2 regions of the Micromonospora sp. DT229 genome follow, and region 1 is predicted to be linked to the other one. Evidence: riboswitches for the same ligand, from Rfam matches in the RefSeq annotation. Region 1 holds a riboswitch; the other holds the start of a gene.

Region 1 (15,360 bases):
ACGGTGAAGCCGTGGGTGGCACCCAGTTGCTGGATCGCGGCGATGCCGGTCGGAATCGAGTCGTGCCGGAAGCCGGCGGTCTTGGAGAAGACCAGGACCGAGAAGTCGTCGGCGGCGGCCTGTGGTGCTGGGGCCGGCGCCGGTGCGGTCTGCGCCAGTGATGCTGTCTTGGTGGTGGTGGAGGCGGCCTGCGCCGGTCCGCCGACAAGCGTGGTCACGGCGAGGCCGAGACTCATCAAGGCGGCGGTTATGGGTGCGCGGGCACGGTGTGGTCGGGACACTCCGGTCTCCTTGGTCCTGACGGACAGGGGTCGCGGGGCCGGTTCGCCGAAGACCGTCCCAGGTGGAGCCGGATCGGTCGCCTGCCGGGGCGTCCGTTCCAGCATTATGTTGAGCCGTTGAACAAATTACTTCCGGTCCATCGGTACTTGGCAAGGTTTCGATGAATAACGGTTCGGTAACGGAGGATGACATCTCCCGCTATCACCCGCTAAGTCGTACGTCCGGTCTCTGGCCTTTGGAGGTCGGCTCGGCACCTCGGGACGGGAACCGGCCCGCACCCCGAGAGGTGCGGGCCGGCTCCGATCGGTCGACTAGCCCGGCGTCAGCCGGAAGTAGTCGAAGGCGGCCGTCTTCGAGGCGGTCTGGTTGGCCCCCAGGGTGAACAGCCCCACCTTCGGGGTGGTCCCGACCGCGGTGCTGGTCAACGTGCCCAGGGTGGTCCAACTCGTGCCGTCCGCCGAGTAGGCGGCGGTGTAGGTGCTGCCGCTGCGGGACAGGCGCAGATGCCAGATCCCCTGGGTCAGCCCGGTGGCCTGGGGTTGGGTGCTCTGCACCACCCCGCCGACCTCACTGCGGAACTCGATCCGTCGCGAGATCGTCTGACCTGCCGCGTTGTCCGTGACGTAGTCGAACTTCAGGTAGTTGTCGTCGTCGGCGTACACCAGCAGACCCGCCTGCTGGTACTGCTCGTTGAACAGGCTGCCGTCGACCCGGGTCTGGATCGTCCAGTTCCCGGCCGGGCTGTTCTGCAGGACGAAGTTCGTCGGCCCGGTGTTGTCGGTGCCGTAGATGTCACCGTTGGGTACGTCGATGCGCAGCGCACCGTCGGTCACCCGGTACCGGGTCGCCTCCTCCCGCACGATGGCGTTCCACCGGCACTTCTCCAGGGTGCTGCCGGTGAACTCGTCCGAGGGTGTGGCGCTCGTACCGGTCGTGGCCTCCGGGGTGATCCGGAACCAGTCGAAGTCGGCGTTCAGCACCGGGGCGGTGGTGCCGCCGTTGAGGGCGAACAGACCGATCCGGGGGTTGGTGATCCCGGCCAGGGCAGCGGACCGGCCCACCGCTGTGAAGGTCTGCCCGTCGGTGGAGTAGGCCGCGGTCAGGTTCGTCCCGTCGCTGGTCAGTCGCAGGTGGATGGTGTCACCGGTGGGAGCGGCCGTGGAGTCGGCACTCTCGTTGCGCGGGGTGCCGGCACTCTCCCGGATGAACTCCACCTTGCGGTTGCCGCCGTAGACCAGGTCCAGCTTGGCGTAGTTGTCGTCGTTGCCGTAGATGATCAGGCCGGCCTGCTGGTAGTCGGCCCGGGCCGCCAGGGTGACCCGGGTGGTCGCCTGCCAGGCCCCGCTGGGTGCGGGCTGGAGCACCAGGTTGGTCGCGTCGTTGCGGGTGCCGTACAGGTCACCCGCCGCGGTGGGCAGGCGCAGGGCACCCCCGGTCAGCGAGTACGCCTGGCTGTCCCGCACCACGCTGGTCCACCGCTGGCGATCCAGCGAGGTGCCGGTGAACTCGTCCGACCGTTGGGGCCCCTGCTCCACCTGGCAGGGCTCATTGCCCCCGGGCCCGTCCACCCGGATCTGCACGGTGGCCTGGCCCCGGGCACCCCGACTGTCGGTGACCGTCAGGGTGGCGGTGTAGTTGCCCGCCGTGGTGTAGGTGTGGGTGGCGTTGAGCGTGGTCGCCGTCTGACCGTCGCCGAAGTCCCAGGCGTACGTCAGCGGGGTGTCCCCGTCCGGGTCGGACGCCGTACCGGTGAAGGTCACGGCCAGAGGCCCGGTCCCACTGGTCGGGGTGGCCGTGGCGGTGACCGTCGGTGGGGCGTTGCCGCTGACCCCGGGGCCGACGAAGTTCATCCAGTTGACGTTGAACAGGGTTCCGGTGCCCCGGTTGGGGTCCCGGGCGACGAAGTACAGCCCGCCCTCCGAGGAGGCGCCGTTGGGTATCTGCGCGGTGACGTCGGTGTAGGTCTGCCAGCCCCCGGTGCCGGCCACCGTGGCGGTGGTGATCAGGGGACCGTCGGCGGCCCCGGCCCGGACCTCGATCCGGCCACCGGAGGTGGCCGAGGCGACCCGGAACTGGATCGAGGTGACCCCGGTCAGGCTGGCCGGGCTGACCGACCACCAGTCGCCGTCCTCGATCCAACCGATGTTCTGCCCACCGCCGGCGGTGTCACCGGTGGTCTCCTTCTCCACCCCGGCGGTGCCGCCCCCGGTGGCGCCGGCCACCCGGCCGGTGGCCGAGAAGTACTCGGCCTCCTTGCGCTTGGGCTGGAGGATCTTCAGGGCCCGGCCGGTCTGCGGCTCGGCTCCGTCGGAACCGCCCCGGTCGGTGTAGGTCGCCTCCAGCACGGTGAAGACGTTGGCGTCCGCCCCGTGGCCGTCGGCCAGCTGGGTCTGCACCGTGCCGGTGCAGCCGGTGTGCCGCTCCAGCGGGTGGGCGTGCTCGTCGTGTCCCAGCAGCACCTGGAGTTCGACCTCGTCGCAGTCGATCGTGCCGTCCTCCGGGTCGGTCACCCGGATGGTGTACGCGACCTGGTCACCCCAGGAGAAGAAGCCGCCGTCCGGGGGGAACTCGATGGTGACGGTCGGGGCGGTGTTGCCGACCGTGATCGGCACGTTCGCCACCGCGCTGCGGCCCGCCGGGTTGGTCACCCGCAACTGCGCGGTGTAGCTGCCGGACCGGGTGTACGTGTGGGTCGGGTTGGCCTGGGTGGAGGTGCCACCGTCACCGAAGGTCCAGGCGTAGGTGAGGATGCCACCGTCCGGGTCGCGGGAACCGGCGCTGGAGAAGCTGACCGCCAGCGGCGGAGCCCCCGAGGTGGGTGTCGCCGCGGCCACCGCGATCGGGGCACGGGCCCCGGCGGTGTAGTCGATCCGGTAGACCCCGGAGTTGTCGTTGTTGCCGCCGAAGCCGCTACCCCACTCGATCAGGTAGAGCGCGCCGTCCGGGCCGAACTCCATGTCCATCGGCCGGACGAAGGTCATCTGGTCGAGGATCCGGTTGATGTCCACGAGGGTCTTGCCGTCCCGGCTGACCTGCATGGTGTACATCCGCGACTGGTTCCACTCGCCGAAGATCGACTTGCCGTCGAAGTACGCCGGCCACTGCCGCCGCGACGAGATGTTCGGGTCGAACCGGTAGACCGGGCCGGCCATCGGCGCTCCGCCGCCGCCGATCTCCGGGAAGCGGCTGTTGCCGCCGTAGCCGTAGTCGACCGTGGCCGGGATGGCCGCCGGCAGGTTGGTCAGACCGGTGTTGTTGGGGGAGTTGTTCACCAGCGCGGAGCAGTTGAACTTGGCCCCGCTCGGGCCGGACGGGAACTGGTAGTCGTTGTACGCCTGGTTGTTGCCGTGGCAGTACGGCCAGCCGAAGTTGCCCGGCCGGTCGACGATGTTCCACTCCACCAGGCCCTCCGGGCCCCGGTTCGCGTTGGTGGTGGTGGCGTCCGGGCCGTAGTCGGCGACGTAGAGCACATTGGTCACCGGGTCGATGCCGATCCGGAAGGGGTTGCGCAGGCCCATCGCGTAGATCTCCGGACGGGTCCGGGCGGTTCCCGGGGCGAACAGGTTCCCGCTCGGGATGGTGTACGTCCCGTCGGCCTGGGGCCGGATCCGCAGCACCTTGCCGCGCAGGTCGTTGGTGTTGCCGGCAGTACGCTGGGCGTCGTAGTCCGCGCGCCCGGAGCGCTCGTCCAAGGGGCTGTATCCGCTGGACTCGAAGGGGTTGGTGTTGTCCCCGGTGGCCAGGTACAGGTTGCCGGCCGAGTCGAAGGTCATCGTCCCGCCCATGTGGCAGCAGGTGTTGCGCTGGGTGGGCACCTCCAGGACCACCCGCTCACTGGACGGGCTGATCGTGTCACCGGTGACCGTGAACCGGGACAGGTAGTTGCGGGATCCGCCCGCGCTCGGGGCGTAGTAGAGCCAGATCCACCCGTTGCTGGCGAAGTTGGGGTCGAGGCGGATGCCCAGCAGGCCGTCCTCGTTGCCGGCGAAGACACTCAGCCGCAGGGCGGTGACGGTCTGCCCGGTGTCCGGCTTGATGATCTGGACCCGGCCGTCGCGCTCGATGTAGAAGACCCGCCCGTCCTCGGCGATGTCCAACTCCATCGGGTTGCTGGTGTTGCTGTCCAGCGTCACCTTCTCGAAGTTGGCGGCCCGACCGGCGCCGCAGTCGGCGTGCACCACCCCGGCCGCGGTCTGGATGCCGCCGAGCAGGTGCTGGAGGAACTCGGCGTTGGCGAAGGACTCCTGGGTGTGCCCGCCACCGGTGTACCAGGACCGGCCACCGTCGTAGTTCTGGCACCAGGCGATCGGGTGGTCGTGCCCCATCGCCCCGCTGCCGGGGCTGTAGCTGCGCTCGTCCAGCGAGGCCAGCACCTGCACCTGACGGGCGCGGGGGTTGGTGCGGAAGTTGTACCACTCGTCGAAGCGGGACCACCGGTCCGGCAGGTGCCGGGTCGACTCGTGGGTGGTGTCCTCGACCTTCACCGTGGCGGTCTGGTTGGCCGGGTGGCTGTTGAAGTAGGCGCCGACCAGTTGGCCGTACCAGGCCCAGTCGTACTCGGTGTCGGAGGCGGCGTGCACCCCGACGTATCCGCCACCGGCGCGGATGTAGCGCTCGAAGGCCGACTGTTGAGTGGCGTTGAGCACGTCACCGGTGGTCGACAGCCAGATGACCGCCTTGAACCTGGCCAGGTTGGTGTCGGTGAAGGCGGCACCGTCCTCAGTGGTGACGACTGTGAAATTGTTCGCGGTGCCGAGCTGCTGGATCGCCCGGATGCCGGCGGGAATCGAGTCGTGGCGGAACCCGGCGGTCTTGGAGAACACCAGGACGGAGAACGGCTCCGCAGCCGCGGCCTGGGCGGTGGTGGGGGCGGCGGCCTGGGTGGTGGTACGGCCGGCGGCCTGGGCGGCTGTGGGGCGGGCGATCGGGAACGGCGCGGCGGTCAGGACGAGAGCCAGGGCGAGTAGCGCCACGGCTAACGGGTCGAGAGTTGCTCGCCCGCGGCTGGTTCGGGGCACGAAGATCTCCTCTTTCCGTGTAGGACGGGTCGGAGCGGACGTCGGTGGCTACTCCGGGTCGGTCCGAGTGCTCGTACCTGACGGTGAGGGTCTGGCTGCCGAGGAACTGAGCCGATCAATCAAATTTGCTTTGGTCGATCGGTTTCGGGCAAGACTCATTGATGTAACAGCTTGGTAACGAGGTGTTGTCGAATTGGCATGAGTCGCTGCATAACCGGGTCTTTTCCGGTCGCCGGGCGAGGGCGACACGGTTGAGTCGGGCAGCTCCGGAAGTCGGCCGGCGCGGGTCCGGGGGTTGGCGGCGCAGCCGAAACGACGTACGTTGACACCCAACGAACCCACGGGAGCCCGGTGTACCGGGCTGAGAGGGGGGCTGCCAGCCCCCGACCGTCGAACCTGATCCGGGTAATGCCGGCGCAGGGAGGAGTGTTGCCGTGCCGTCCCTCGGACGACTGCATCTGATCACCGACACCCGACCGGGCCGGGACGCGCTGGCCGTGCTCGCAGCCGTCCTGCCGGTGGCCCACACCGAGCTGGTGGTCCAGGTCCGGGTCGAGGACGCCGTCACCGACCGGGAGGCGTACGAGCTGACCTGCCGGGTGCTCGCCCGCTGCCGGCCGTACGGCGTCACCTGCCTGGTCAACGACCGCCTGCATGTGGCCTTGGCGGCCGGGGCCGCCGGCGGTCATGTCGGCGCGGACGATCTGCCGGTGGCGGCGGCCCGGCAGGTGCTCGGCCCGCAGGCGGTGTTGGGCGCCACCGCCCGGGAGCCGGTCTCGGCCGTCCAGGGGGTCGCCGCCGGAGCCAGCTATCTGGGCGTGGGCCCCTGCCACGCCACCACCACAAAGGACGGCCTGCCCCCGGCTATCGGGGTGACCGGCGTCCGGGCGGTGGTCGAGGCGGTCGCCGTACCGGTGATCGCCATCGGGGGAGTGACGGCGGCGGACGTACCCGGGTTACGGGCCGCCGGCGTGTACGGGGTGGCGGTGGTCGGCGCGCTCTCCGCAGCCGCCGATCCCGCCCACGCCGCAGCCGAGTTGGTCAGGGCGCTGACGTGTTAAGCGGGGGCCCTTCCTATACCGGAGACGTTAAGCGGGGGCCCTTCCTTGCACCGCAGGTGGCGGTGGTGGGGGCGGGGCCGATCGGGTTGGCGATCGCCTGGCGGTGCGCGGCCCGGGGACTGCGGGTCGTGGTGCACGATCCGGCTCCGGGGTCGGGAGCCTCCCAGGTGGCCGCCGGGATGCTGGCGCCGGTGGCGGAGGCGTACTTCGGCGAGCACGAACTGACCGGGCTGCTCACCGAGTCCGCTCGGCGCTGGCCGGCCTTCGCCGCCGAGCTGACCGAGGCCACCGGCCTGGACATCGGGTACCGGACCGAGGGCACCCTGATGGTGGGGCTGACCGCCGACGACCTGGCCGAGGCGCGGCGGCTGTGGGCGTACCAGCAGGGTCTGGGTCTGCCGGTGACCCCGCTGCGGCCCTCCGAGTTGCGCGAGTACGAACCGGCGCTGGCCCCCCGGGTTCGCGGGGGTGCCCTCGCCGCCACCGACCACCAGGTCGACCCGCGTCGGCTGGTACCGGCACTGCGCCTGGCCGCCGAGCGGGCCGGTGCGGTGCTGGTCACCGAGCCGGTGGGGCGACTGTCCGAACTGTCCGCCGAGGTGACGGTGGTCGCCGCCGGCTGCGGCGCCGCCGCCCTGACCGGGCTGCCGGTCCGCCCGGTGAAGGGCCAGGTGCTGCGGCTGCGTACCCCGGACGGCGGCCCGCCGGGCTTCCGGCACGTCATCCGGGGGTACGCCGACGGCGAGCACGTCTACCTGGTCCCGCGTGAGTGCGGTGAGGTGGTGGTCGGTGCCACCGTCGAGGAACGCTCCGATCTGGCGGTCTCCGCCGGTGCGGTCCTGCGGCTGCTGCGGGCCGCGGTCGACCTGCTGCCCGAGCTGGCCGAGTACGACCTGGTGGAGACGATCGCCGGGCTGCGCCCCGGTACCCCGGACAACGCACCGATCCTGGGGCCGCTGCCCGACCGGCCGGAGGTGCTGGCGGCCACCGGTCACCACCGGCACGGGATCGTGCTCACCCCGGTCACCGCGGATCTGATCACCGGCCTGATCACCGGGGAGGGAGCGGGCGGGTCGATGCTGCGCCCCTTCCGGGCCGACCGGTTCCGCCCGGACAGCAAGGAGGACGACAGATGGAGCTGACGGTCAACGGCGTCGGGCAGGTGGTGCCCGAGGGCGCCACGGTCGCCGAACTGGTACGACAGGTCACGCCGCAGCACCGGGGGGTGGCCGTGGCGGTCAACGGCGAGGTGGTGCCGCGTACCGGATGGCCGGCGACCGTACTGCGCGGCGGCGACCGGGTAGAGGTGCTCAGCGCCGCCCAGGGCGGGTGACCACGATGGACGGCTTCACCCTCGGCGGTACCCGGTTCGGGTCCCGGCTGGTCCTCGGTACCGGCGGGGCGGCCAACCTGCACGTGCTCGAACAGGCGATCCGGGCCTCCGGCACCGAGCTGGTCACCCTGGCCCTGCGTCGGGTGGACACCGTCCCCGGTGGCTCGGGGGGTCTGCTGGACCTGCTGGACCGGTGCGGGGTCCGACTGCTGCCGAACACGGCCGGCTGCTACACCGCCGGTGAGGCGGTGAAGGTGGCGCACCTGGCCCGGGACGCGTTCGACACCGACTGGGTCAAACTGGAGGTGATCGGCGACGAGCGGACCCTGCTGCCCGACGGGGTGGAACTGCTGCGCGCCGCCGAGGAACTCGTCGCCGACGGATTCACCGTGCTGCCGTACACCTCGGATGATCCGATTTTGGCTCGTCGGCTCGCCGACGTCGGCTGTGCGGCGGTGATGCCGGCGGGATCGCCGATCGGGTCCGGCCTAGGGGTGTCCAACCCGCACCACATCCGGCTCATCCGGCAGAGCGTCGAGGTGCCGGTGATCCTGGACGCCGGGATCGGTACCGCCTCCGACGCGGCGTTGGCCATGGAGTTGGGCTGCGACGCGGTGTTGCTGGCCAGTGCGGTGACTCGAGCCGCGGACCCGGTGGCGATGGCCACCGCGATGCGCCACGCGATCACCGCCGGTCGGCTGGCCGCCGGTGCCGGCCGCATCCCCCGCCGCTTCCACGCCCTGGCCAGTACCCCCGACGAAGGTCGCCCCGAGCTGTGACCCCGCACCCGGGCGCCGACGGCTTGTCCTGGGGTGTCTCCGGCGTTGTGGTGCTGACGGACCGGCGGGTGGCCCGCAGGCCGTTGGCGGAGGTGGTGGCGGCGGCCGTGGCCGGGGGCGTGCGCTGGGTGCTGCTGCGCGAGAAGGACCTGCCCCGCGCCGAACGGTTCGCCCTCGCCGCCGAGCTGCGGCCGGTCCTGACCGAGGCCGGCGGCACCCTCATCGTCGCCGGCCCCGACCCCCTGCTGCCCATCGAACCCGCCGCCGGCGGGGTCGTGTCGGGGGCGGAGCCTGTGGGTGGGCCGGTGGTGGCTGTGCACCTGTCGGCGAGCGACTCCGGGCCGCCGCCGGGCGCCCAGCTGGTCGGTCGGTCCTGTCACGACGAGACGGAACTGCGTCGGCTGCGCACCGAGGACTACGTCACCCTCTCGCCGGTCTATCCGACCAGGACCAAACCCCTCTACGGGCCGGCGTTGGGGCCGGCGGGACTGGCCGGGTTGATCCGGCTGAGTCCGGTGCCGGTGCTGGCGCTCGGCGGCATCGAGACCCCGGCCCAGGTACGCGCCTGCGGGCAGGTCGGCGCCGTCGGCGTCGCCGTCCTCGGCGCGATCATGCGCTCCCCTGACCCGCAGCAGACCGCTGCCGAACTGACCAGCGCCTTCGAGGCAGCTTCGACCTGAATCCTGAGGAAGACAGATGACCCCTACGACCGTGCTCACCGTGGCCGGCTCGGACTCCGGCGGCGGTGCCGGCATCCAGGCCGACCTGAAGGTCTTCGCCGCGCTCGGCGCCTACGGCACGAGTGTGCTCACCGCGGTCACCGCGCAGAACACCCTGGGCGTGGACGCCGTCCTGCCGCTGCCCCCGCAGACGGTCACCGAGCAGCTGGACAGCGTGCTGTCCGACTTCGCGGTGCGGGCGGTCAAGACCGGGATGCTCGGTACGCCGGCGGTGGCGGGTGCGATCGCCGACGCGGCGGCGGCCGGGCGACTGCCGCAACTCGTCGTCGATCCGGTGCTGGTGGCCACCAGTGGACACCGCCTCGGTGTGGTGGCGGCGGTCGAGCGGCTGTTGCCGTACGCCCGGGTGGCGACCCCGAACAGCGCGGAGGCCGCGGCCCTCACCGGGGCTGCCGTGACTGATCTGGCGGAGATGACGACGGCCGCCCGGGCCCTGGCCTCCGGCGGCCCGGAGTGGGTGATCGTGACCGGCGGTGACGTGGACACCGGCGGCGAGGCCCTGGACGTGCTGCACGGTCCGGAGGGGACGACCGTGCTGCGGGCCCCTCGGGTACCGACCCGGCACAGCCACGGGACCGGGTGTTCGTTCTCGGCGGCGACCGCGGTGCGGTTGGCCATGGGCGATCCGGTGCCGGTGGCGGTGGCGGAGGCCAAGAAGTACGTGAGCCGGGCGCTGGCCGGCGCGCGGAACTGGGAGTTGGGTGCGGGACGCGGTCCGTTGGACCACTTCGGCTGGTCCACCTGAGCACAGGGAGACTGTCATGCAGGTACGGCGCAAGGTGTACGTCGAGGGCTCGCGGCCGGAGATCCGGGTGCCGTTCGCGGAGGTGGAGCTGACCGGGGACAACCCACCCGTACGGCTCTACGACACCTCCGGTCCGGGCTCCGACCCCCAGGTCGGGCTGCCCCCGCTGCGTGGGCCGTGGATCGCCGAGCGGGGGGATGTGGCCCCGATACGCGGTCCGGGCACCCCGCTGGCGGGGGCGGACGGGAATCGGCCGACCCAGCTCGGGTACGCCCGGGCGGGGGTGGTCACCCCGGAGATGGAATTCGTGGCGATCCGGGAGGGCAGGTCGCCGGAGTTCGTCCGGGAGGAGATCGCGTCCGGGCGGGCGGTGCTGCCGCTGAACGTCAACCACCCGGAGTGCGAGCCGGCCATCATCGGCAAGGCCTTCCTGGTCAAGGTCAACGCCAACATCGGCACCTCGGCGGTCAGTTCCTCGGTGGCCGAGGAGGTGGAGAAGCTGACCTGGGCGACCCGGTGGGGCGCGGACACCGTGATGGACCTGTCCACCGGCAAGCGGATCCACGAGACCCGCGAGGCGATCGTCCGCAACTCGCCGGTGCCGATCGGCACGGTGCCGATCTACCAGGCGTTGGAAAAGGTCGGCGGTGACCCGGTCAAGCTGAGCTGGGAGGTCTTCCGGGACACCGTGATCGAGCAGGCCGAGCAGGGCGTGGACTACATGACGGTGCACGCCGGGGTGCTGCTGCCGTACGTGCCGCTGGCGGTGGACCGGGTGACCGGCATCGTGTCGCGCGGCGGGTCGATCATGGCGGCCTGGTGCCTGGCGCACCACGAGGAGAACTTCCTCTACACCAACTTCCGGGAACTGTGCGAGATCCTGGCCCGCTACGACGTGACCTTCTCCCTCGGCGACGGGCTGCGGCCGGGTTCGATCGCGGACGCCAACGACGAGGCCCAGTTCGCCGAGCTGCGTACCCTGGGCGAACTGACGAAGATCGCCTGGGAGTACGACGTGCAGGTGATGATCGAGGGCCCGGGTCACGTGCCGATGCACAAGATCAAGGAGAACGTGGACCTCCAGCAGGAGTGGTGCCACCAGGCGCCCTTCTACACCCTGGGCCCGCTGACCACGGACATCGCACCCGCGTACGACCACATCACCTCGGCCATCGGGGCGGCGATGATCGGCATGTTCGGCACCGCGATGCTCTGCTACGTGACTCCGAAGGAGCACCTCGGCCTGCCGGACCGGGACGACGTGAAGGCGGGCGTGATCGCGTACAAGATCGCGGCCCACGCGGCCGACCTGGCCAAGGGGCACCCGGGCGCGCAGGCCTGGGACGACGCCCTGTCCAAGGCGCGGTTCGAGTTCCGCTGGGAAGACCAGTTCAACCTGTCGCTGGACCCGGAGACCGCGCGGTCGTACCACGATGCGACGCTGCCGGCCGAACCGGCGAAGACGGCCCACTTCTGCTCGATGTGCGGGCCGAAGTTCTGCTCCATGAAGATCACCCAGGATCTCAAGGAGTACGCCGCCCGGGGCATGAAGGACAAGTCCGACGAGTTCCTCGCCTCCGGCGGGCGGGTCTACCTGCCGTTGGCCTGACCGGTCCATAGGCGGGCGCTCGGCCGGCCGGTCACCGGGGTCAAGTCAGTCCCGGTGGTGCCGGCCGGTCGAGCGCAGCGAGCGGCGGGACGTCTTCGGGGCGGGCTCGTCCTCGGTCACGGGTCGACCGAGCCCGGTCACCCAGTCCACGTACTCCTCGTCCTGGGCGGGCAGCGGTTCCTCACCGTCGACCGTGCTGTCCGGGCGGGATCTGCCCCGACGGAACAGGCCGCGCAGACCCTTGTCGCGTTCCTCCCCGGGCTGGATGTCCTCCGGGGCGACCGCAGGTGGCTTGGTGAAGGCGGCGGACAGGTCACGGGCGGTGGCAGCCGGGTCGGTGGTGCGGGCCGGGGTGGCGGCGAAGGCGGCCGAGAGCCCCCGTGCGGTGGCCCTCGGATCGGTCCCGGCGGGCGCGGTCGCCTCCGCAGCAGGCGGTACTGCCTCCAGCCCAGCAGGCGCGGGCGACTCCAGCCCGGGCGTGGTCGCCTCCGGGCTGGGGGAGGTCGAAGCCGGGCTGGGGGAGAAGGTGGGATGACCGTGACCGGTCGGTGTCGGTGGCTCGGTGGCGGTCGGAGCGGTGGTGGCGGCTACCGCTCGCGGGGTGCCGAAGGTGGTGGTCTGCTGGTCCTCGGCCGGTGGCGGATCGGCCGGTCGGGCGGGCGCGAAGGCGTTCCACGGCGTTGTCGAGTTCAGTTCGGGCAACGACAGGCGGTGGCGGGGGCGTGGTGCCGGTTCGGGCCGCAGCTCGGCGGAGAGCAGGGGGGCCGAGTCGGTGGCGGTGGACGGGTACTGCGTCGGGCGGGCGCCCTCGTCCGAAGCGGCCTGGGCGGTCAGGTCAGGGTGCGCTCCGGGGCCGGTCGCCCCCGAGGAGGTGGCGGTAGGCGCGGCGGGGTCGGCGTCATCACTGGTGTGGGTGGTCTCCGGCAGGACGGCCGGTTTCCCCTGCTCGGACTTTTGCTCCGCAGACTGCTCGGGCTGTTGCTCCGCAGCGGCGGCCGTCGTACCGGCCCGGGGTTTGCGGGTCCGCCGGGGGGTCGGCGTCTTGCCCACCGAAACCGAAGCCTCGACCGGATCTGGCGCTGCGGACGAAGCCGGGGCGGGTGCCAGCGGCGAGCGGGCGGACCGCCCGGCCAGCGGAATGTCACTGCCGTCGCCCACCGGGGCGGAGTCGGCCGCAGGGTCGGCCGCCGCCGGGGCTTGCGCGGAGGCCGGGGTCGGTGCCGCCCCCCGAATCTCGACGGCCGACACCGTAGCCTCCGTTGAGCCAGGTCCCGTGGTCGCCGCAGCCTCCAGTGCTTCGGGCTCCGTTGTCGCCGCATCCTCTGTTGGCTCGGGTTCTGTCGTGGACAGGCGGTCGGTGGCTGAGAACGGGACGGGGTGGCGGTCGGCAGCCGAGGCGGGCGGCAGCTCCCGTGCTCCGAGCCCCGCTTCGGTCGTGACCTCGGCGGCCGTCGGTGGGTCCAGGGAGGGCTGGGGTTCCGGCCATTGCCAGTGCGGTGGGGTGTCGGCAGCCGCTACGGGGTGCTCGGCCGGACGGCGCGACGAGGCGGGCAGGGCCGGGGTCGGGGGTAGCGGCTGGAGGATCGCGGTGGGTTCGATGGCCGGGGTGCCGGAGGCGGAACGACCGGTCAGCGGCCAGGGTAGGAGAGCGGCAGCGGCCGAACCGAGCGCGCCGACGGCGATCGCGATCAGGGCGCCGTAGTACGGGGCGAGTTGGTAGCGGTCGGCGGAGTCGCCGGGCCCGGCCGCCAGGTAGGCGAAGGCCACCAACACCGGCCCGGCCACCCCACTCGGCCCGCTGGTCAGCGCCGGGTGCCCGCGCCACCGGGCGACAGCTCCACCGGCCAGGCCGGCCAGCAGGGCCAACAACGGCAGAATCAGCAACGCCAACTGCTGCGCCGTGTCGACGGACAGCCAGGCCGGTTCCAGCACACCGAGGCGGACCGGGGTCAGCGGTCCGCCGGCACCCAGTGAGGGTACGACCGACAGCAGGGCGATCAGCCACATCGCCCCGGCCAGGGCAGCCATGTTCCAGGCGAACGGTGGGCGGACCAGGACGGCCAGCGCGGCACCGGCCCCGACCACCGCGCCGAGGATGGCGCAGATGGCCACCGCCCAGACCGGATCGACCGAGATGAGCTCGGCGCTGCGGGCCGGCTGCATGCACAACGGCGCCACGACGGTGGCCCCCAGGGCGGCGCTGCCGGCCACCGCGAGTTGCCGGCCGGTGCCGGTGAGCCGGCCTTCCTGCCGGGCCACCCGCTCGGTGAGCACGGCACCGATCACGGCGGCGTTCGCCGCGAACCAGCCGACCCAGACGAGCTGGGCCGGCCACTGGTTGACGGTGGCGCCGTTGAAGGCGCCGGTCAGCCGGATGATGCCGAAGCCGAAGGCGAGGCCAAGCTGACCGGCTCCGGCCAGCAGGCTGACGCCGAACGCCGTGAGCAGTAGCCGGCTCAAGGTCCGATTGGCCATGTCCGGCACGTTACGTTCCGTTGCCACCGATCGCCACCGGCGCGCCGTGAACGCCGTCCTACCTGCGTGCGGTAGAGCTACTTGAGTTCGATCAGCCGGGCCAGGTATGTCGTGTCGCCGACGTTGGTGAGCATGTGCACCGCCCCGGGGTCGCGGTAGACCACCCCGCCGGTCGGTTCGTCCGCATCGATCGTGACGCCGTCGATGGTCTGGATCACGTTCTTCGCGCCGTGCACGGCCACCACCAGGTAGGGGTGGTCGTGGCGGTGCAGCGGCTGCTGCTCGCCCGGCTCCAGTCGGATGTGCCAGACCCGTACCCGGTCGTTCTCGTAGACGATCTCCTGGCCCACCGGGCCGAGGACCAGGTCCTGGTCGGTCGCCGGTGCCACCGGGGTGTTGTCGATCATCGGGTCGTCTCCAGGTGGGGGAGCACCTCGCTGGCGATGAGCTCCAAGTGGTCGAGGTCAGACAGGTCGATCAGGCGCAGGTGCACCCGCTCGGTGCCGATCGCCGCGAACTCGCCGATCCGGTCGACCAGTTGCTGCGGCGAGCCGACCACCGGGTCCTCGGGCGGCAGGGCGCTCTTGACGTGCAGCGGCGCCGCCCGCTGCTTGGCCTCGGAGTCGGTACGCCCGACTGCCACCACGATGCCGGCCGAGCACACCAGCGGGGCGCGTCCGCTGTCGGCGCGGCCGATCTGGTCGCTGGCCTGCCGGGCCCGCTCGTACGCCGCAGCGGTCTGCTCAAGGCTGGTGAACGGAACGTTGAACTCGTCGGCGTACCGGGCGGCCAGTTCAGGGGTACGTCGGGGACCCCGCCCGCCCACGATGATCGGCGGGCCGGGGGTCTGCACCGGCTTCGGCAGCGCGGGGGCCTCGGTGAGCTGGTAGTGCTTCCCGGCGTAGCTGAAGGTCTCGCCCGCTCGCGTGGCCCACAGCCCGCTGATCACTTCCAACTGCTCGGCGAACCGGTCGAAGCGTTCCCCGACGGCGGGGAACGGGATGCCGTACGAGGTGTGCTCACGGGCGTACCACCCGGCCCCGATGCCCAGCTCGACCCGGCCGCCGCTCATCTGGTCCACCTGGGCCACCATCACGGCCAGTGGCCCGGGTAGCCGGAAGGTGGCCGAGGTGACCAGGGTGCCGAGTCGGATCCGGTTGGTCTCCCGGGCCAGCGCGGCCAGGGTCAGCCAGGCGTCGGTCGGTCCGGGCAGGGCCGGCTCGTCACCCATCGCCTGGTAGTGGTCGGCGCGGAGGAAGCCCTCGAACCCGCCCTCCTCGGCGAGCCGGGCGAAGCGGAGCTGATCGTCGTAGCTGGC
Region 2 (15,360 bases), on a different contig from region 1:
CGGGTCGGGCCGGGCGGCTGTGGAAGAGCGTGATCACCGAGTTGCAGACCGCGGAGGAGATGTCCCGGGGCAACTCGACCCTGACCCTCCAGTTCTGCGTCAACTACGGCGGGCAGGCCGAGATCGCCGACGCCGCCGCCGCGATCGCCCGGGATGTGGCCGCCGGCCGACTCGACCCGGCCAAGGTCACCGAGAAGACCATCGGGCGTTACCTCTACCACCCCGAGGTGCCCGAGGTGGACCTGTTCCTGCGCCCCTCCGGCGAGCAGCGCACCTCGAACTTCCTGCTCTGGCAGAGCGCGTACGCCGAACTGGTCTTCCTGGACACCCTCTGGCCGGACTTCGACCGCCGCCACCTGTGGTACGCCTGCGAGCTGTACGCCCAGCGGGACCGCCGCTTCGGTGGCGCGCTGCCCAACCCGGTGGCGCCGACCACCTGAGGCATAGTGTCCGCCGGGTCTGGGTACCACCCCTGGCAGCAGCCACTGACGGAGGTGAACCCACATGATGCGCAAGCGTGTAGCCCAGTGGGCGGTGATGGCCGTGGCGGTTCCGTTGGCGGCCGCGGGTGCTCGCCGACTCAGCCACTCTCTGGAGTCGCGGCGCGGCCCTTCAGGTGCCAGCCGCATGCTCACCCGGGGAGCCGACCTGTTGCGCCCCCAGAAGGCCCGGCGTCGCCGCTTCTTCTGATCCGGTAACCCGACGCGCCCTGCCCCGATGATCGGGACAGGGCGCGTCGGTGTTCGCTCCGTCGGCCTCAGGCTTCTGCCCTGGTCGGGCAGTGGGCCTCAGGCCTCAACCTCGCCGTGGTCGAGGTGGCCTCAGGCTTCGACCTCGGCGCGGTCCGGGGTGGCCCACAGGGTGTGGAAGGACCCCTCGCGGTCCACCCGGCGGTAGGTGTGCGCGCCGAAGTTGTCGCGCAGGCCCTGGATCAGGGCGGCCGGCAGACGCTCGGCGCGCAGCGCGTCGAAGTAGGCCAGGGAGGAGGCGAAGGCGGGGGTCGGGACCCCGGCCTGGGCCGCCTCGGCCACCACCCGCCGCCAACTCGGCACCCCGTCACGCACGGTGTCGGCGAACCACGGTGCCACCAGCAGGGTGGGCAGGTCCGGCTGCTCGTCGTACGCCTGCTTGATCCGGTCCAGGAAGCGGGCCCGGATGATGCAGCCACCCCGCCAGATGCGGGCGGTGCCGCCCAGGTCGATGTTCCAGTCGTACTCGGCGCTGCCGGCGCGGATCTGGTCGAAGCCCTGGGCGTACGCCACGATCTTCGAGGCCAGCAGGGCCCGGCGTACGTCCTCGATGAACGCCTCGCGGTCACTGACCTGAAGCTTCTCCCCGCTGCCGGGGAAGGCCCGGAGGGCGGCCTCGCGCTGCCCGACGTGCCCGGACAGCGACCGGGCGAAGGTCGCCTCGGCGATGCCGGTGATCGGGATGCCCAGGTCCAGGGCGATCTGGACGGTCCACCGGCCGGTGCCCTTCTGCTCGGCCCGGTCCTGCACGACGTCCACGAAGGCCTCACCGGTGGCGGCGTCGGTGTGCGCCAACACCTCGGCGGTGATCTCGATCAGGAAGGACTCCAGCTCGCCGGAGTTCCACTCCCGGAAGATCTCCGCGAGCTCCGAGGGCGTCGCACCCAGCCCGGCCCGCAACAGGTCGTACGCCTCGGCGATGAGCTGCATGTCGGCGTACTCGATGCCGTTGTGGACCATCTTGACGAAGTGCCCGGCGCCGTCCGGCCCGACGTGCTGGCAGCACGGCTCACCCTCGACCTGCGCGGCGATCTTCTCGAAGATCGGCCCCAGCTTCCGGTACGACTCTGCGGAGCCACCCGGCATGATGCTGGGCCCCCACAGGGCACCTTCCTCACCACCGGAGACCCCGGTGCCGACGAAGTGCAGGCCCTTGGCCCGCAGCGACTCCTCCCGCCGACGGGTGTCGGCGAAGTGCGCGTTGCCGCAGTCGATGATGATGTCGCCTTCTTCGAGCAGCGGCACCAGCTCGTCGATCACCGCGTCGGTGGGGCCGCCCGCCTTGACCATGATGATCACGGCGCGGGGGCGTTCCAGGGCGGCGACGAAGTCCGCCAGGGACTCCGTCGGGACGAAGGTGCCCTCGTCGCCGTGCTCGGTCACCAGCGACCGGGTCCGCTCCGGTGAGCGGTTGTGCAACGCCACGGTGAACCCGTTGCGGGCCAGGTTGCGGGCCAGATTTCGGCCCATCACCGCCAGCCCGGTCACACCGATCTGCGCCGTAGCCCGATCCGCCATCCTCGCCACCTTCCGCGTCTGTCAGTAGTGCTGCGACGGTAGCGCGCTTCGATGCCCGCCCGCGTCATCCCCCACCCCTGGTCACCATGTGGTCGCACCCCGCACCGTGCCTGCCCACCTCACCCGTCCGTGCTCGTCCGCGCCCGCGCCCGCCCGCGTCTGCCTCGTCGATCATGCAGTTTCGGTCGCCCTTGTGCGAAGAACATCCCTTATGCGGGGACAAGAACTGCATGATCGACGGGGCAGAGGGCGGGGGTGGGGTGGGGAGGGGGTCAGGGCGGGGTGGGGTTAGGGGGTCAGGGGGGTGAAGGTGCCTAGGGTGATGCTGACGGTGAGGGCGGCGGCGGCCAGGGCGGGGGCGCAGATGAGCAGCAGCCAGTCGGCGGTGCCGAAGGATTGGCGGCGGGCGAAGGTGCGCGGGGCGGTGGAGTCGAAACCCCGGGCGTCCATGGCGACCGCCAGCCGGGTGCCCCGGCGGATCGCCCCTACCAGCAGGGTGAACGCGGTCGACATGAACAGCCGCAGTTTGGCCACCGGGTTGCGCCCGGCCTCCACGCCCCGGGCCCGGCGGGCCATGACGATCATCTGCCACTCCTGGCCGAGCAGCGGCAACAGCCGGAAGGCGGCCAGCGCGCCGATGGCGAACCGGGCCGGGGCCTTCGCGTTCTGCACCAGTGCGTCAGCCAGCTCGGTCGGATCGGTGGTGGCGAAGACGATCACTCCGGGCAGGGCTACCGCGAACAGGCGCAGCACCAGGCCGAGGGCGGTGAACAGCACCGAGGAGGTGACCATGATCGGCCCGGCGTCGAGCAGTACCCGGCCCGACCGGTCAGCGGCGAACAGCACCAGCGCCACCAGTACGCCACCGGCGGCGATCAACAACGGCCAGGCCCGGCGGAACAGCACCCGGTAACGCAGGCCGAACAACGGCAGTACCGCCAACTCCACCGCGAGGGCGATCGCCGGCGCCACCGGATCCAGCGTCGCCAACAGCGGGAACGCGAACAGCAGCGCCGCGGCCAGCTTGGCCACCGGATTGCGGCGGGCCAGCGGGGCGTCCGGCCGGGCGACCGGTTCGAGGTCGATCATCGCGCCCGCCCGGTCTCGCCGGTCGGCCGTAGCGTCAGGGTGCGGTCGGCCAGCGCGGCGACGAAGTCGGCGTCGTGGGTGACCGTCACCAGGCCGTGGCCGCCGTCGCGCAGCTGTGCGAAGAGGTCCACCAACTCCCGCCAGGTCCGGCGGTCCTGCCCGAAGGTGGGCTCGTCGCAGATCAACAGCCGGGGCGCGGTGGCCAGTGCGGTCGCCACACTGAGCCGCCGCGCCTCGCCGCCGGAGAGGGTGTACGGGTTGGCCCCGGCCAGCTTGTCCAACCGCAGCCGGTGCAGCAGCTCGTCCACCCGGTCGCGGATCGTCGCCTCGGCGGCACCGGTACGCCGGGGGCCCAGGGCCAGTTCGTCGAAGACCGTACTGGTGACGAACTGGTGCTCCGGATCCTGGAACACCGAGCCGATCCGGCGGGCAAGTGCCGGTGCGCGCCACCGGTGCGGTGGCTTGTGGGCGTCGGCCCCGGCCAGCTCCGCGCTGGCCGACAGCCGACCGGCACCCGGCTTGCCCAGCCCGCCGAGCAGCAACGCGAGGGTGGACTTGCCGGCACCGTTGGGACCGAGCACGGCCAGCGCCTCACCGGCGCGTACGGTCAGGTCGGTGGGGGCCAGCCGGGGCGGCTGGCCGAGCCCGTCGGCGGTGAGCAACACCTCGCCGGCCGGGGTGGTGGCCTTGCGCGGCGGGAGTGGCCGGCCCGGCACCCAGACCCCCTCGGCGGCGAGGGCGTCACCGTGGGCGGCGAAGACCTGCTCCGGTGGGCCGTCGGCCCGCACCCCGCCTCCGGGTTCGAGTACCACCACCCGGTCCACCAGCGGCAGGGCGTCGGAGATGCGGTGCTCGACCAGGATCAGGGTGGTGTCGCCGTCGACCGCGCGGGCGATCGCGGTGCGGACCAGGTCCGCCCCGGCCGGGTCGAGGTTGGCGGTGGGCTCGTCGAGCAGCAGCAGGTCGGGGCGCAGCGCGAGGGCCCCGGCCAGGGCCAGCCGCTGCTGTTCGCCGCCGGAGAGTGCTGCGGTGGGACGGTCCCGGTGGTACGGGAACCCGACCCGGTGCAGCGCCTCGTCCACCCGGGGCCAGATCTGTGCCGCCGGCACCCCCCGGTTCTCCAGCCCGAACGCCACATCGTCGCCGCTGCGGGCCATGACGAGTTGGGACTGCGGATCCTGGAAGACGATGCCGACCCGTTCCCGGGTCTCGGTCGGCGGGCGGCCGTCGATCTCGATGGTGCCCTCCTGCTCACCGGAGTCCTCCGGCAACAGCCCCGCCAGCGCCGCCAGCAGAGTGCTCTTGCCCGCCCCGGAGGGCCCGAGCAGCAACACCCGCTCACCCCGCTGCACCCGCAGGTCCACCCCCCGCAGGGCCCAAGCCCGCCGCCCCGCATGCCGCCACCCGAACCCCCGAACCCAAACCCCACCCACCCCCACCACTCCTCTCCTCCCCCCACTCCCTTCCACCCGCACCCCCTCGATCGTCGCGGTGATCAAGAAGTTTGCGTCTGGAATTGCTGCTCGCCAGACGCAAACCTCTTGATCAACAGGGCGATGGGGGAGGGGGCGTTAGACGAGGGGGCGGTTGCGGCCGGCGGGGAAGCGGTCCAGGACGCCGGTGCCGGCCAGCGCCTTGGTGAGGGCGTAGCCGCCGGCGCCGGCGACCACGGTGGCGCTGACCACGGTGAGCAGCGCGTACGGGATCCGGTAGCTGCCCAGCTCGTACGCGGTGTTCCAGACGAAGAAGTCGAACAGGGCGGCACCCAGACCGGTCATCGCGCCGGCCAGCAGTGCGGTCGGCAGCCGGAAGGAGCGGTACCGGAAGGCGGCGAAGGCCAGTTCCGCACCGAGACCCTGGATCAGACCCTGGACGATTGTGACACCGCCCCACTCCGAGCCCAGCAACGCGGAGACCGTCGCCGCGACCGCCTCGCAGAACAGCGCGGCACCCGGCTTACGGATCACCAGCCCGCCGAGCACCGCCGGGACCAGCCAGACCCCGTACATGATGGCCTGGCTGGCCGGGAAGAAGGCGAAGGCCGGGTCCGCGACCCGCCAGACCGCGCCCCAGGCCCAGAAGATCACACCGAAGGCGACCGCGATCACCGCGGCCACGACGATGTCGATGGTGCGCCACCGGTTGGTGGTCGGTTGGCTCATGATTGCTCCCAGTCCAGTGTCGAACCAGGTAAGACGCACGCCGCGCCCGACGGCACCGAGCCGTGGCGGGCAGGAGGTGGACCGAACTCCCTGCGCTGGCATTACCCAGATCAGGTACGGAGGGTCTGCGGGCGAACCCGCACTCTCAGCGCTGTGCGCTCCCCTGTCGGAGGTGAAGTTGTCTCGCCGACGCTAACACCTTTGAAGATCAACAGGCAACGTGATCTAGCAGGTCGGGCCGGGTGCGGCCGGGTCGAGGGCGCCAAGGGGGTACGCCCGCCCGGCGGATCCACCCGTTTCGCCGACATCCATCGACCTCACCGCCCTCGGCCGGTAATCTCAGCCCGCCGAACCACCGGGGTGAAGAGACGGCAGGGTGAGCACAGAAACGAATCAAGCCGTACCGGTCGATGAACCGCAGAACGGTCCGACCGGTGCCGCCACCGACCCCGCACCCCAGCCGACCGCTGTCGCCACCGACCCTGCGCCCCAGTCGACCGGCCCCGCAGCGGAGCCGGGCGGTGGTGGGGCGCTGCGGCGATGGGTCGGCGATCGGGTCGGTTCCGTGGAGGTGCTGGCCGGGCTGCTGATCCTGCTGGTGATCTTCCGGGATCCGTTGGCCGGGGCGTTGGACGATCCGCGCCTACAGACCTGGACCACGGTGTTCGTCTCGATCATGGTGCAGGCGGTGCCCTTCCTGGTCTTCGGAGTGCTGCTCTCGGCCGTGATCGCGGTCTTCGTACCCCGGTCGTTCTGGGCCAGGGCACTGCCCCGACACCCGGCCCTGGCGGTACCGGCGGCCAGTGCGGCCGGGGTGGTGCTGCCCGGCTGCGAGTGCGGCTCCGTACCGATCGCCGGTTCCCTGATCCGCCGGGGGGTCACCCCGGCCGCCGCCCTGGCCTTCCTGCTGGCCGCACCGGCGGTCAACCCGATCGTGCTGACCGCCACCGCGGTCGCCTTCCCGAACAATCCCGAGATGGTCCTGGCCCGGGGCCTGGCCAGCCTCGTGGTGGCCATGGTGATGGGCTGGCTGTGGCTGCGCCTCGGTCGCACCGAGTGGATCAGGATGCCCCGCCGACCGGAGCTGGAGGACCCCCGCCGGGGCCGGGCCTTCTGGGCCGCCGTCCGGCACGACGTCACCCACGCCGGTGGCTTCCTGGTGCTCGGCGCGATGGCTGCCGCCAGCATCAACGTCCTGGTGCCGGAACGATGGTTGCAGACCCTCGCCGACAACCCCTGGCTGTCCGTCCTGGTGCTGGCGGTACTCGCCGTACTGCTGTCGCTCTGCTCCGAGGCGGACGCCTTCGTGGCGGCCTCGCTGTCGCAGTTCTCCCTCACCTCCCGACTGGTCTTCCTGGTGGTGGGGCCGATGGTGGACCTCAAGCTGATCTCGATGCAGGCCGGTGTCTTCGGACGTCGGTTCGCCTTCCGGTTCGCCCCGGCCACCTTCGCGGTGGCCCTGCTGGTCGCCACCGGTGCCGGGGCGGTGCTGCTGTGAACCGGCAGGCGCAGGGGGTACTCCTGCTGCTGTTCGGCGGGGCGGTGCTGCGGGCCAGCCTCACCGACCTCTACCTGCGCTATGTCAAGGAAGGGCTGCGCCCCTTCCTGATCACCGCCGGCCTGCTGCTGGTGGTCGCCGCGATCATGACCCTGTGGTACGAGTTACGTCCGACCGCCGGTGAGCATGACGGGCACGGCCACCACGAACCCCGGGTGGGCTGGCTGCTCATCCTGCCGGTGCTCGGCCTGCTGCTGGTGGCCCCACCGGCCCTCGGCTCGTACGCGGCCAGTCAGTCCGGCACCGCCCTGAACGCCCCGCGACAGTCGGACTATCCGCCGCTGCCCGACGCCGACCCGGCGCCGGTCAGCGTCCTGGACTACGCGGCGCGGGCCCTGTTCGACCGGGGTGCCTCGATCGGCGACCGGCGGGTGCAGTTGACCGGCTTCCTCACCACCGGCGAGGACGGCCGACCCATCCTGGCCCGCATGGTGCTGTCCTGTTGCGCGGCCGACGGGCGGCCGGTCAAGCTCGGGCTCACCGGCGAGGTGCCGGTCGGGTTGCCCGACGACACCTGGGTGGAGGTGATCGGCCGGTACAGCGACCGGATCGGCCGTGACCCGGTCAACGACGCCGAGATCCCGTACCTCCAGGTCGAGTCCTGGCGGCGGATACCCGCCCCCAAGCAGCAGTACGACTGAGCGTCGACCTCGGTAGGCTGCCGTTCATGCACATCGACGCCCGAGGTCTGCGGTTCGACGTCGTCGCCGGTGGCCCGCAGGACGGTGAACCGGTGCTGCTGCTGCACGGTTTCCCGCAGCACGCGGGCGAGTGGAACGACGTGACGACGACCCTGCACGTGGCCGGTCTGCGCACCTACGCGGTCGACCAGCGCGGTTACTCCCCGGGTGCCCGGCCGACCTCGGTTCAGGCGTACCGGCTGGCGGAGTTGGTAGCCGACGCGGCCGCCGTACTGGACGCCCTCGATGTCGACTCCGCCCATGTGGTGGGGCACGACTGGGGTGCCGTGGTCGCCTGGGCGCTGGCCGCCGGCAATCCGGAGCGGGTCCGCACCCTGACCGCCGTCTCCGTGCCCCATCCGGCCGCCATGGCGTACGCCCTGGCCGAGGACTCGCAGCAGAAGGCGCGCTCGGCGTACATGATGCTGTTCCGTCGGCCCGGGGTGGCCGAGAAGACCCTGCTGGCCCTGCGGGCCCGAGGGCTGCGCGGGATGCTGCGCGGGGTAGGGGACCCGGCGCGGGTGTCCACGTACGCCGAACCGATGCGCGAACCCGGCGCCCTGACTGCGGCGCTGAACTGGTACCGGGCGATGTCCCAGACGGACCTGGCGGCGATCGGCCCGGTGACCGTGCCGACCACCTTCGTGTGGAGCGACCGGGACGTGGCGATCGGGCGTACCGCTGCCGAGGCCTGCGCGGGCCACGTGCGTGGGGACTACCGGTTCGTGGAGCTGGCCGGGGTCAGCCACTGGATTCCGGACCAGGTGCCGACCCGGTTGGCCGAGGCCATCGTGGCCCGGGTGCGTTCCGTCGCCTGAGTCCGGCGGACGGCTGCTGTCGCTGGTGGATTCGGGGTGGGCGACGGCGGCCGGCGCAGGTGGGCCGAGTCCGGCGGACGGCGGCTGTCGCAGGCGGTTTCGGAACGAGGGCGGTGGGGCAATCAGCGTTGCCGCCGTCGCCGAATCGCGCCGACGGCGTGCCGTACCCCCGGAGGTCAGCGGTGTCCAAGGAAACCGAGAAGCAGCGATGGCAGCGCAACTTCGCCGACCTGTTGCAGGAATTGCGGGTGGCACAGACCGGCGTACAGATCCTCTTCGCCTTCCTGTTGACCCTGCCGTTCAGCAACGGCTTCGACGACACCACCCCGTTCCAGCGGGACGTCTACATCGTCGCCCTGCTCGCGGCGGCCGGCGCCACCGCGATGATCATCTCGCCGGTGGCGTTCCACCGGGCACTGTTCCGTCAGGGACGTAAGCCGGATCTGGTCCGGTTCGCGCACCGGATGGCCTCCGGTGGCCTCGCCCTGATGCTGATCGCGATGGTCAGCTCGGTCCTGCTGATCACCGACTTCGTACTCGCCCGGCCGATCGCCTTCCTGCTCAGCGCCGTCACCGGCCTCTGGTTCCTCACCTTCTGGCTGATCCTGCCGATCTCCCGCCGCAACTGGGGCGACGACGACATCGACGATGACGAAGACCCCAGCGGCCTGTCCAACGACTAACCCCTTGCCTCGCTTGCCACGTTGATCAAGAAGTTTGCGTCAGAATCGGCGCCGATCACGACGCAAACTTCTTGATCAACGTGGTTGGGTGGGGGAGGTCGGTGGGGTGGTGGGGGTGCGCAGGCCGAGGTGGCGTAGTTCCAGGGCGGCGAGGGCGGTGATGGTCTGCTCGTCGCCGTGCCGCCATGCCTGCGCCACGTCGGGGTCGATGCGGGTGAGTCGGCGGATCGGCTGGGTGGCCAGGGCGCGCAGCGCGAGCAGGTCCCGGCCGGCGGGTACGGCAGCCAGTGCCGCCGCCGATCCGGCCCGGCGCATCCAACGCACCCGCAGCGGCAGCCAGCCGAACACCACCAGCCCGAGCGGTACGATCGCCATCCCGACGGACAGGGCCAGGGCCAGTTGATCCACGAGTTCCTGCTGGTCACGCCCGGCCTCGGCGAGCGAGCGGGCCGCCTCGGCCGCCCGCTCGAAGGGCGCGGTCAACTCGTCGCCCACCAGTGGCACCCGGCCGACCTTTCCGCCGGCCTCGGCCAGGTTGTCGGCCAGCCCACCACCGGCCCCTTCCAGCTTCTGCCCCGGTACGGCCAGCCTCTGCACCAGGTCGTGCAACCACAGAGCCCCACGGATCGTCACGTACACCCAGGCGACGACGAGCAGATCGGTGAGCAACTGTCGCAGCGCCACCGGAAAGCGATCGGCATAAATCTTCACGCCGCCCACCCTGCCACGCCCGCCCCCACCACGCCCCACCCACCGCCCTTCACGCCCCGCCCCGCCCCGCCGCCCCGCCCGCCGGTCTTGCCGCGCCCCGCCCAGCCCTGCCCCAGCCCTGCCGATCTTGCACTTTCGGTCGCAGATATGCCCGCTTTAGCAGCCTTTGCGGCGACACAAAGTGCAAGATCGGCGAGGCTGGGGCGGGGCGCGGGGCGCGGAGGGTGCGGGGCGCGGAGGGTGCGGGGGAGGGTGGGGTTAGGGGGTGCAGGTGGGGCAGGTGCCGAAGATTTCGAGGGTGTGGCTGACGTCGGTGAAGCCGTGTTGGGCGGCGACCTTGTCGGCCCAGGTCTCCACGGTGGGACCGGCGACCTCGACCGTACGGCCACAGGCCCGGCAGACCAGGTGGTGGTGGTGTCCCTCGCTGCACCTGCGGTAGAGGTGCTCACCGCCCGGCGGGCGCATCACGTCGATCTCGCCTGCGTCGGCCAGGCTCTGCAAGGTCCGGTAGACCGTGGTCAGGCCGACCCGTTCGCCGCGTTCGCGCAGCATCGCGTGCAGGTCCTGGGCGCTGTGGAAGCCTTCCACCTCGGCCAGCAACGCACTGACCGCCGAGCGTTGCCGGGTGTTGCGGACCGCCGTACGACCGTCGCTCATGCCGGCACTCCGCTGCGCTGCGTGCCGCCACGAGGCTCGCTCGCGCTGAGCCGGCCGATTCGTTTGCTCATGACGGCACCCGGGCGTGCGTGCTCATGACGGCGCTCCAGCAAGCTCATGACGGCGCTCCGGTGCGCTGGGTGCCGCCGCGGGGCTCCTCCCCGGCGTGGCTGACCGCGTCGGCGACGATATGGGCTACATGCTCGTCGACCAGGCTGTACGCGATCTCCCGGCCGCGCCGGGAGCCGCGCACCACACCGGCGCCGCGCAGCACCCGCAGGTGTTGGGAGACCAGCGGCTGGGTGACGCCCAGGGTGTCGACCAACTCGTGCACGCAGCGCTCGCCGCCGGCCAGTTGGCTGACGATGGCGAGTCGGATCGGCGCGGAGAGGGCGCGCAGCAGCTCACTGGCGCCCTCGTACGCGTCGTACCCGGATCCGCTGCTCACCACGCAACGATAACCAGTGTCAGGCAGCCCGGGGTGGTCAGGATCGGTCGAGCACCACCTCGTGGGGCTCCGGTGCGGGCTCCGGCGCGGGCCGGGTCCGACGGATCCGGCGCCAGGCGGCGGCGAGCAGGGTGACCACCACGAAGGAGACGATCGCGAGCACCACCACGGAGGCGCCCGGGGCGGTGTCGGCCACCGCTGCCAGCCAGATGCCCGCCCCGGCGGCGAACAGACCGAGGGTCATCGCCGCCGCCATGGTGGCCCGGAAACCCCGGGTGACCTGCTGGGCGGTGGCCACCGGCACCACCATCAGCGCGCTGATCAGCAGGACCCCGACCGCCCGCATCGCGATCGTCACGGTGATCGCGGTGGTGACCGCCAGCAGCAGGTTCAGGGCGCGTACCGGCAGGCCGGAGACCCGGGCGTACTCCTCGTCCTGGCAGACCGCGAACAGCGCCGGACGCAGGGCGATCATCGTGATCAGCACCGCCAGGCCGAGCGCCGCGATGGTGACCAGGTCGCCGCGGGAGGTGGTGGTGAGCGCCCCGAACAGGTACGCGTTGAGGTTCGCGCTGGTGCTGTCGGACAGCCCCACCAGGACCACGCCACCGGCGATGCCGCCGTAGAAGAGCAGGGCCAGGGCCAGGTCCCCGGAGGTACGGCCGCGCTCACGGATCAGCTCGATGGCCACCGCACCGATGACGGCCGCGATCACCGCCATGATCACGGGGGAGGTGCCGAAGAGCAGGCCGGCGCCGACACCGGTCAGGGCCACATGCCCGATGCCGTCCCCGATCAGGGCCAGCCGCCGCTGCACCAGGTAGATGCCGAGCGCCGGCGCGGCCACGCCGATCACCAGTGCCCCGATCAGGGCGTTCTGCATGTACTCGTACTGGAAGAGGTTCAATTCGTGCCCCACAGCCCGGCGGGTTCTTCGGGACAGTGCGGATGCACGTGGTCGTGGTCCGGCGCCGCGTGGTGCCCGGCCGGTTCCGGCACCGCGCCGTCGTGCGCGATCAGACCCTGGTGTACGACGACCGCGCGGCTGATCAGCGGCTGTAGCGGACCCAGTTCGTGGGCCACCAGCAGTACGGTGCCGCCGCCGTCGACGAAGGCGCTCAGCGCCTCGGCGAACGCCTCCTGGCTGGCGGCGTCCACCCCGGCCGTGGGCTCGTCGAGCACCAGCAGCTCCGGTCGACCGGCCAGGGCACGGGCGATCAGGGTGCGCTGCTGCTGTCCGCCGGAGAGGGTGGACACCGGGTCCTTCGCCCGGTCGGCGAGACCCACGGCCCGCAACGCCTCGGCCACGGCCGCCCGGTCGGCACGTCCCGGCGGGCGCAGCACCCCCCGACGGGCCAGCCGGCCGGAGGCGACCACCTCGGCCACCGTGGCCGGTACGCCACTGCCCGCGCCGAGCCGCTGCGGGACGTACCCGATGCGGTGCCACTGGCGGAACCGGCGTGCCGGCTCGCCGAAGAGGGTGACCGAGCCGGAGCTGAGTGGGACCAGCCCGAGCACGGCGCGGATCAGGGTGGACTTGCCGGAGCCGTTGGCGCCGAGGATCGCGACCACCTCACCGGCGGTCACGGTCAGCGAGACGTCCCGCAGCACGGGGCGGCCCTCGTAGCCGACCATGCCGTGCGCAACGGTGATGACTTCAGGTGTCACGAGCAGCTCAACGCCGTCCGTAGGGATTCCAGGTTGGTACGCATCACCGAAAGGTAGTCCCCGCCGTTTTCGGCGGAGAGCCCCTCCAGCGGATCGAGCACCGCGGTCTGCGCGCCCACCTCCCGGGCGATGGTCTCGGCGACCTTGGGGCTGACCAGGGTCTCGAAGAAGATCGTGGTGGCCCCGTGCTCGCGTGCCTCCTCGGTGACCGCGGCCAGCCGCTGCGGGGAGGGCTCGTCCTCGGGGGTCAGCCCGGTGATGCCGATCTGCTCCAACTGGTAGCGCTGCGCGAGGTACCCGAACGCGGTGTGGCTGACCACGATCTCCCGGCGCTGGCAGGTCTTCAGCCCCTCGGTGAACTCGGTGTCCAGCTTCTCCAACTCGGTGCGCAGGGCGGCCGCCCGCTGGGTGTACTCGTCGGCGTGGTCCGGGTCGACCGCGCCGAGCCGTTCGGCCAGCTTGTCGCCGATGGTGGCCAGCCGGGTCGGGTCGAGCCAGACGTGCGGGTCCTTCGCTCCGTCGGACACCTCGTCGGCATGCTCGTCATCGTGGTCATGGCCGTCGCCGTGGTCGTGGTCATGGCCACCGGCGGTGGCGTCCAGCAGGGGCTCCACCTCGGCCACGTCGAAGGCGTGGTCACCGCCGTGCTGCTCGATCGCCTCGTCCACCGCCGGCTGGAAGCCGTGCAGGAAGACGATCAGCTCCGCGTCGATGATCTGACTGACCTGCCGCGGGTTCAGCTCCAGGTCGTGCGGCTCGGCACCCGGGCGGGCCAGGTTGGTCACCGCCACGGCGTCCCCGCCGATCCGCTCGGCCAGGAACTGCAAGGGGTAGAAGCCGGCCACCACGTCGACCCGCTCCGGGTCGTTGCCGGCCGCCTCGTCGCCGGTGCAGCCGGTGACGAGGGTCAGGGCGAGCGCGGCCGTGGCCGCGGCCAGAGCTCGGGAGGCGGTGCGGAAGGTCATGCAACGACTGTCCGTGACAATGACAATGATTGTCAAAAACGCATAGTTGCATGTCAGGGCAGGTTGATCAGAGTAGTTTCACCAGGCCGACGGTGACCAACAGGGTCAACATCAGCAGCCGGATCACCCGGGTGGGTGGCGTCTGCACCGGCCAGGTCGTCACCAGCAGTGCGGCCACCGCAGCGGCCAGCAGCAGGGTGAACAGCCCGCCCAGCGGGCCCGGGGTGAAGAACGCGACCAGCACCAGGAGCAGGGTGACCAGGAACACCGTCGTCGGGTTGGCCCGGGCCAGGCGGGCGGCGATCTGGCGCTGCGTACGCTGCATCCCACAGACTCTACGAGGAGGAGTGCCCGGTGCTGGTGACCAACCGGTTCGTGGTCGACGACGACGGCGCCCAGGAATTCACCGAACGGGCCCACGCCGCCCTAGCGGCGCTCGCCGCCCGCCCCGGCTACCTGCGCGGGCAACTGGTCCGGGCCCTGGACGACCCGCGACACTGGTGCCTGGTCACCGAGTGGGAGTCGGTCGGCACCTACCGGCGGGCGCTCGGTGGCTTCGAGGTCAAGGTCACGGCGATCCCGCTGCTCGCCGAGAGCATCGACGAGCCGTCCGCCTACGAGACCCTGGCCAGCGCCGCCCCCGAGGGCGAGGTGGTGGTGGTCGCCAGCGATCGAGCCGCGGGTCCTTACCGCTGAGCTGTCGGGCACTACGCTGGCTCCCATGACCGTTCCCGGACCGGCGGCCCCACCACCCCACCCCCCGCTGCCCGGCCAGCAGAGTCCGTCCGGCCAGCAGAATCCGTGGCCCCCCGGCCACGGTGGCTTCCCACCGCCCGGTGCGGTCGAGTCCGGGGTACCGGCCCCGCCGACCGGCCCCGGAGTGGCCCCGCCGTTCGCGGCTCCGCCGACCGAGGGCGGTCGCTCCCGACTCTGGCTGGGCTTGGGTGCCGGGGCGTTGGCGCTGGTGCTCTGCTGCGGTGGTGGCGGCGCCGCCACGGTCGGTCTGCTGATCAGTGGGGTGCAGGCGGTCGAGGAGCAGGGCCGTACGGTCTCCGGCGACTACTACCGGGCCCTGGCCGACGGCGAGTACGGCCAGGCGTACGACCAGCTCTGTGACGAGATCAAGCGGCGCGAGTCCCGGCAGGAGTTCGAACGCCGGGCCGCCGCCGAGCCCCAGATCGTCTCCTACCAGGTGGGCAAGGTGGACACCACCACCCTGACCGTGCCGGTGGATGTCACCTTCGCCGGGGGCGGCCAGGAGCGGCAGCAGGTCATCCTGGCCCAGGACCAGCAGACCGGGGGCATGGAGGTCTGCGGAGTCAACTGACCCGGCGCAGGTAATGTGCTGGGTTCGGGACAGCGGTGGTCGTACCGTTGTCCTGAACTGCCCCTTCATCCCATCGCGTCCCCGCCGACCGCCAGTCGGCGTAGGAGGAAACATGCCAGCCGACCGTATCGACGCCATCGTCAGCCTCGCCAAGCGCCGAGGCTTCGTCTTCCCCTCCAGCGAGATCTACGGAGGCACCCGATCGGCGTGGGACTACGGTCCGCTCGGCGTGGAACTCAAGGAGAACGTCCGCCGCCAGTGGTGGAAGACCATGGTCCAGCAGCGTGACGACGTCGTCGGGCTGGACTCCGCGGTGATCCTGGCCCG

What was found. Region 1 has a riboswitch for thiamine pyrophosphate ahead of ACLQ2T_RS03120 (thiamine phosphate synthase). Riboswitches for the same ligand answer to the same signal wherever they lie in the genome.
Region 2: another riboswitch for thiamine pyrophosphate. It lies ahead of ACLQ2T_RS22290 (ECF transporter S component); the one in region 1 lies ahead of ACLQ2T_RS03120 (thiamine phosphate synthase).

What each region holds. Positions count from the first base shown of each region.
Region 1 is NZ_JBNCLD010000002.1:69,562-84,921, reverse strand. Features, by position in the region: gene ACLQ2T_RS03130 (ThuA domain-containing protein) at 1-236, opposite strand, end outside; gene ACLQ2T_RS03125 (ThuA domain-containing protein) at 594-5,300, opposite strand; TPP riboswitch at 5,631-5,740, shown strand; gene ACLQ2T_RS03120 (thiamine phosphate synthase) at 5,735-6,361, shown strand; gene thiO (glycine oxidase ThiO) at 6,355-7,503, shown strand; gene thiS (sulfur carrier protein ThiS) at 7,494-7,694, shown strand; gene ACLQ2T_RS03105 (thiazole synthase) at 7,700-8,473, shown strand; gene ACLQ2T_RS03100 (thiamine phosphate synthase) at 8,470-9,153, shown strand; gene thiD (bifunctional hydroxymethylpyrimidine kinase/phosphomethylpyrimidine kinase) at 9,170-9,958, shown strand; gene thiC (phosphomethylpyrimidine synthase ThiC) at 9,975-11,567, shown strand; gene ACLQ2T_RS03085 (hypothetical protein) at 11,613-14,042, opposite strand; gene ACLQ2T_RS03080 (cupin) at 14,120-14,449, opposite strand; gene ACLQ2T_RS03075 (LLM class F420-dependent oxidoreductase) at 14,446-15,360, opposite strand, start outside.
Region 2 is NZ_JBNCLD010000016.1:58,509-73,868, reverse strand. Features, by position in the region: gene ACLQ2T_RS22315 (isoprenyl transferase) at 1-440, shown strand, start outside; gene ACLQ2T_RS22310 (hypothetical protein) at 505-690, shown strand; gene gndA (NADP-dependent phosphogluconate dehydrogenase) at 822-2,267, opposite strand; gene ACLQ2T_RS22300 (energy-coupling factor transporter transmembrane component T family protein) at 2,556-3,356, opposite strand; gene ACLQ2T_RS22295 (ABC transporter ATP-binding protein) at 3,353-4,789, opposite strand; gene ACLQ2T_RS22290 (ECF transporter S component) at 4,928-5,518, opposite strand; TPP riboswitch at 5,589-5,693, opposite strand; gene ACLQ2T_RS22285 (permease) at 6,051-7,016, shown strand; gene ACLQ2T_RS22280 (TIGR03943 family putative permease subunit) at 7,013-7,717, shown strand; gene ACLQ2T_RS22275 (alpha/beta fold hydrolase) at 7,744-8,574, shown strand; gene ACLQ2T_RS22270 (DUF6328 family protein) at 8,757-9,257, shown strand; gene ACLQ2T_RS22265 (hypothetical protein) at 9,333-9,968, opposite strand; gene ACLQ2T_RS22260 (Fur family transcriptional regulator) at 10,227-10,625, opposite strand; gene ACLQ2T_RS22255 (ArsR/SmtB family transcription factor) at 10,741-11,073, opposite strand; gene ACLQ2T_RS22250 (metal ABC transporter permease) at 11,111-11,980, opposite strand; gene ACLQ2T_RS22245 (metal ABC transporter ATP-binding protein) at 11,977-12,741, opposite strand; gene ACLQ2T_RS22240 (metal ABC transporter substrate-binding protein) at 12,738-13,706, opposite strand; gene ACLQ2T_RS22235 (hypothetical protein) at 13,774-14,031, opposite strand; gene ACLQ2T_RS22230 (antibiotic biosynthesis monooxygenase family protein) at 14,061-14,402, shown strand; gene ACLQ2T_RS22225 (hypothetical protein) at 14,587-15,033, shown strand; gene ACLQ2T_RS22220 (glycine--tRNA ligase) at 15,146-15,360, shown strand, end outside.